Linked DNA regions of Salipiger sp. CCB-MM3. The protein of the gene in region 2 interacts with the protein of the main gene of each other region in a pairwise test. Links are inferred from orthologs where the notes say so. Each region holds a gene or a part of one and is shown on either strand. Other genes may lie near its edges.

Region 1 (2,756 bases), on a different replicon or contig from region 2:
GGGTGCAACCCCGGCGCTGCGGCGCGCCGGGGCCAGACTCTGCGCCGGGTTCAGGCGCGGATCAGAAGATGCTCTTGAACTCGTCGATATTGCTGGCGTCGTAGACAAAGGGATCGGCCATGGCGCCCTCGTTGTTGTCATCGAGGGTCAGCGTGCCCATGCGGCCCATGGGGATCTCGGCACCCGGTGCTGCCTCGGCGTCGCCGGTGGCCAGCTCATAGGCGAGATAGGTGGCCGAATAGCCCAGATCGATCGGGTTCCAGATGGCAAAGCTTTTCGACGCGCCGCTCTCGATCGCGCCCGCCATCTCGGACGGCAGGCCAAGACCGGTGACATTCACCTGCCCCACTTTGCCCGCATCCTCGACCGCACGCGCGGCGGCAACGATGCCCACCGAGGTCGGCGCGATGATCGCGTCGAGGTCGGGATAGGTCTGCATCAGGCCCTGCGCCTCGCGATAGGATTTGTCGGCAAGATCGTCGCCATAGACCGTGGTGACCACCTCGATGCCCGGATAGTCGCCCATCACCTTGTTCATCTCGTCGATCCAGATGTTCTGGTTCGTCGATGTGGTGGTGGCCGAGAGCACCGCCACCTCGCCACCGTCGGGCAGATTGTCGGCGGCGAGCTTGATGATCATATTGCCGATAAGCGGGTTCGACGAAGGGTTGAGATGCAGCTGCCGCCCCTCGGGCGCGACGCCGCTGTCCCATGAGATCACCGTGATGCCGCGCTGCATCGCCTTCTTGAGGGCCGGCACCAGCGCGTCGGTGTCATTGGCCGAGACCGCGATGGCGTCCACGCGCTGTGCGATCAGCGAGTTGATCACCTCGATCTGCCCTTCGGCGGTGGTGTCGGTGGGGCCGGTGTAGATCACCTCGACATTGCCAAGCTCGCTGGCGGCCTCCTCGGCGCCTTTGGCGGCGGCCTCGAAGAAGCCGATGCCGAGCGCTTTCACCACCAGCGCGATGCGGACATTGTCCTGCGCCTGCGCGGCACCGCCCGCCAGCATCAGCGCCGCAAGCGCCGTGCCTCCGAAAATCCGTCTCGTAATGCCCATTGTCTCCTCCCTAAGTTATGAGCCGTTCCCTATGTGCCGCGGCGGTCACCCCGCCCCGGCGTCTCGCGCTCGACCGGTCTGCGCCACGATCAGCCGGATCTCGGCTGCCTCCAACATCGAGGCGGTGCGGTCGGAAATGCCTTCATCGGTAATCACGATGTCGATGCGCTCGAGCGGGCAGAGCACGAGGCTCGAGCGGTTGTCGAATTTCGAACTGTCGACCAGCACGACCAGCTCGTCGGCCTGATCGATGAGCTTCTCTTCGGCCTGAATCAGCAGCGGGTCGGCTTCCATCAGCCCGATGGGCCCCAGCGCGTGGGCCCCCATGAACATGCGCTTGGCGTAATAGTGCCGCGTCATGTCGCTCGCGAAGGGCGACAGGATGATGTTCTGTTCGCGGTAGAGCGCGCCACCGGGCAGCATCACCGTGTTCTTGGAATTCTTCAGCAGATGTTCGGCGATGGGAAAGCTGTTGGTCAGCACCTGCAGCCGGCGGTTGGCCAGCGGGTGCACCATCTGAAAGGTGGTTGTCCCGCCGTTGATGATGATCGCCTCGCCATCGTCGCAGAGGGCCACGGCCTCGCGGGCGATGGCCTGCTTCTGGTCGCTGTTGATCGCCTGGTTCACCGCGAAGGTGCGCCCGGCCAGTCCCGGCAGCGGCGGCGGGGCCAGCGCCTCGGCGCCGCCGCGGACACGGCGCAGCCGCTTGGCGGCATGCAGCGTGGCAATGTCGCGCCGGATCGTCGCCTCGGAGGTGCCGGTCAGAGACACGAGTTCCGAGACCGTCACGATCGGCCGCTCCTGAACGGCAGACAATATGATCCTATGGCGCTCGGTTTCGTGCATCGGGTCCTCCTGTTCCGCTCAGATTGGACGAATCCCCCATCAAGTCAATCACGTTTTTTCATTTTCGATCATACTGCGCCGCAGCATGATTGGTTTTGATTGTTTGTGGTTGACAGAATGAGAGCAGCGCCGCAGCTTTCAGGGCGAGGAGGCGGCCATATCGGACCGCGACATTGGGAGGACACCATGCTGACACGGGCCAAGGACCGCCTGCAAAATCTGTGGGATAGCGACAAGGCGGCGGCGATGAGCGAGCCGGAAAAGCTGCTCTACCGCTCGAACCTTCTGGGGTCGGACAAGAGAATCACCAATTACGGCGGCGGCAATACCTCGGCCAAAGTGACGGAACGCGATCCGCTCACCGGGAGCGAGGTCGAGGTGCTCTGGGTCAAAGGCTCTGGCGGCGATGTCGGCTCGATGAAGCTGGACGGGTTTTCGACCCTCTATATGGACAAACTGCGCGCGCTGAAGGGCGTCTACCGCGGCCCGGAGCACGAAGACGAGATGGTCGGCTACCTGCCCCATTGCACCTTCAACCTGAACCCGCGCGCGGCCTCCATCGACACGCCCCTCCACGCCTATGTCCCCCGCGCGCATGTGGACCACATGCATGCCGACGCGATCATTGCCATCGCCGCCTCGACGGAATCGCAGGCTCTAACACGGGAGATCTTTGGCAACCGCATCGGATGGCTGCCGTGGAAGCGGCCCGGCTACGAGCTTGGCCTCTGGCTCGAGACGTTCTGCCGCGAGAACCCCGAGGCGGAAGGCGTGGTGCTGGAAAGCCATGGTCTCTTTACATGGGGCGACACCGCTGAGAGCTGTTACGCGACCACCATCGGGATCATCA
Region 2 (2,975 bases):
TTCTGTGATCTCAGTCAGGTCACCACATTCGGCGGAGATATGCCATGGCCTGCGTGGCTTGCCTTGCGAGAGCGCCGGGCCGTGCACATGTCTCGGGCGCGGGTCGATGCGCTCTGCCGGGTGTCATGAAATTTTCTCGGACGGGAGTGTTGACTCAAAACGTGGGCCTGCCTAGCTATGCCTCGTTAGCACTCCACAAGGGTGAGTGCTAATGGCTCTCGGGTCAGACGCCGTCTGGCTATCAGCGGGGGCCTACAGGGACAACCTTTGAGCTATGGAGACTCGAAGATGGCATTCAAACCGCTTCACGACCGCGTGCTGGTTCGCCGCGTTGAGAGCGACGAAAAGACCAAGGGCGGTCTGATCATCCCCGACAGCGCAAAAGAGAAGCCCGCTGAGGGCGTAATCGTTGCCTGCGGCGAAGGCGCCCGCAAGGATTCCGGCGAGCTCATCGCGATGGCCGTGAAATCCGGCGACCGCGTGCTGTTCGGCAAATGGTCCGGCACCGAAGTGTCGATCGACGGCGAAGAGCTGCTGATCATGAAGGAATCGGACATCCTCGGCATCACCGAGGCGGCCTGATCCGCTGATCGCTCCGGGCCTGCGGGCCCGATACGCCTGACCTCAATACAGATTTAGGAGAACTCGCAGATGTCTGCAAAGGACGTGAAGTTCGATACCGACGCCCGCTCGCGCATGCTGAAAGGCGTGAACATCCTCGCCGACGCGGTGAAGGTGACCCTCGGCCCGAAAGGCCGCAACGTTGTGCTCGACAAGTCGTTTGGCGCACCGCGCATCACCAAAGACGGTGTGTCCGTGGCCAAGGAAATCGAACTGGAAGACAAGTTCGAGAACATGGGCGCGCAGATGGTGAAGGAAGTCGCTTCCCGCACCAACGACGAAGCCGGTGACGGCACCACCACCGCGACCGTTCTGGCTCAGGCCATCGTGAAAGAGGGCGTCAAAGCCGTCTCCGCGGGCATGAACCCGATGGACCTCAAGCGCGGCATCGACCTGGCAACCGCCAAAGTCGTCGAAGCCATCAAGGCAGCTGCACGCCCGGTCAACGACAGCAACGAAGTTGCTCAGGTCGGCACCATCTCGGCGAACGGCGAAGCCGAAATCGGCCGTCAGATCGCAGACGCGATGCAGAAGGTCGGCAACGAGGGTGTCATCACCGTCGAAGAGAACAAAGGCCTCGAGACCGAGACCACCGTTGTTGAAGGCATGCAGTTCGACCGCGGCTACCTGTCGCCGTACTTCGTGACCAACGCCGACAAGATGATCGCAGAGCTCGACGACTGCATGATCCTGCTGCACGAGAAGAAACTCTCGTCGCTGCAGCCGCTCGTCCCGCTGCTCGAGCAGGTGATCCAGTCGCAGAAGCCGCTGCTGATCATTGCTGAAGACGTCGAAGGCGAAGCGCTGGCGACCCTCGTGGTCAACAAGCTGCGCGGCGGCCTGAAGATCGCAGCCGTGAAAGCACCGGGCTTCGGCGACCGCCGCAAGGCCATGCTGCAGGACATCGCGATCCTGACCGGCGGCCAGGTGATCTCGGAAGACCTCGGCATGAAGCTCGAGTCGGTGACCATGGACATGCTTGGCACCGCCAAGACCGTGAACATCACCAAAGACGAGACCACCATCGTCGACGGCCACGGTGAGAAAGCCGAGATCGAAGCGCGCGTCGCTCAGATCCGCACCCAGATCGAGGAAACCACCTCGGACTACGACCGCGAGAAGCTGCAGGAACGCGTTGCCAAACTGGCAGGCGGTGTTGCTGTCATCCGCGTCGGCGGCATGACCGAAGTGGAAGTGAAAGAGCGCAAGGACCGTGTGGACGACGCTCTGAACGCCACCCGCGCAGCCGTGCAGGAAGGCATCGTCGTCGGCGGCGGCACCGCTCTGGTGCAGGGCGCCAAGACCCTCGAAGGTCTGGTTGGCGAGAACTCCGACCAGAACGCCGGTATCGCCATCGTGCGTAAGGCTCTGGAAGCTCCGCTGCGCCAGATCGCCGAGAACGCCGGTGTCGACGGCTCGGTCGTCGCAGGCAAAGTGCGTGAATCGGAAGACCTGAAGTTCGGCTACAACGCTCAGACCGACGAATATGGCGACATGTTCTCGTTCGGCGTGATCGACCCCGCGAAGGTCGTGCGTACCGCACTGGAAGATGCAGCTTCGGTTGCTGGCCTGCTGATCACCACCGAAGCGATGGTGGCAGACAAGCCGCAAAAAGACGCGCCGGCCGGCGGCATGCCCGACATGGGCGGCATGGGCGGCATGGGCGGCATGATGTAATCTGCCGGTCCATTAGGACGTCTGCCTTCGGGCAGCAGGCGGGGGGCTTCGGCCCCCCGTTTTGCGTTTGATGCGCCCTTGGCGAGGGGCGTCTCGGCCAAGGGCGGTGGGCATTTCGGCGCATCGCCGCCTTCGCCATTTTCCTTTCGCGGCCAGCGCGCTAGGCTCCGGAGCGAGAACCGCGCAAGGAGATCTGCGATGAAACTGCTGCAGGCCGGACCGTCCCCCTTTGTCCGTAAGGTGCTGGTGACGCTGCATGAAACCGGCCAGTACGAGGATGTCGAGATGGTGCAGGTCACCGCCTCTCCGCTGACGCCTGATCCCGCGCTGGTCTCGGCCAACCCGGTGGGCAAGATCCCCGCTCTGGTGCGTGCCGACGGGCCGACGCTTTACGACAGCCGGGTGATCTGCCGCTTTCTCGATGCCCGCGCCGAGGCCGGGCTCTATCCCGAGAGCCGCATCTGGGACACGCTGACGCTTGAGGCCACTGGCGACGGCATCATGGATGCCGCCGTGCTGATCATCTACGAGGAACGCTTCCGCCCGCGTGAGCAGGTCTCGATGGAATGGATCGAAGGCCAGTGGAGCAAGGTGAGCCGCGCGCTCGACGCGCTCAACACGCGCTGGATGAGCCATCTCGCCGGGCGCGTGGACATGGGGCATATCTCGGTCGCCTG

The links.
Region 1: the proteins of groL (region 2) and AYJ57_RS16265 interact in binary tests that used the Escherichia coli proteins (3 or more experiments, as listed by UniProt). The link is inferred for Salipiger sp. CCB-MM3 from one-to-one orthologs.

Annotation. Positions count from the first base shown.
Region 1 is NZ_CP014596.1:522,977-525,732, reverse strand. Bases 7-2,752 are described here. They hold AYJ57_RS16265 (DeoR/GlpR family DNA-binding transcription regulator), read right to left. Parts: upstream 1,907-2,752; coding sequence 1,106-1,906; downstream 7-1,105. Other genes in these bases: AYJ57_RS16260 (bifunctional rhamnulose-1-phosphate aldolase/short-chain dehydrogenase), read left to right, coding at 2,093-2,752; rhaS (rhamnose ABC transporter substrate-binding protein), read right to left, coding at 62-1,060. In the rest of the region: more of AYJ57_RS16260, read left to right, coding at 2,753-2,756. UniProt on the Escherichia coli protein: Represses ulaG and the ulaABCDEF operon. Two ulaR binding sites have been identified in each promoter.
Region 2 is NZ_CP014595.1:1,171,595-1,174,569, reverse strand. Bases 10-2,974 are described here. They hold groL (chaperonin GroEL), read left to right. Parts: upstream 10-651; coding sequence 652-2,298; downstream 2,299-2,974. Other genes in these bases: AYJ57_RS05710 (glutathione S-transferase), read left to right, coding at 2,497-2,974; AYJ57_RS05720 (co-chaperone GroES), read left to right, coding at 289-582. Also shown: more of AYJ57_RS05710, read left to right, coding at 2,975-2,975.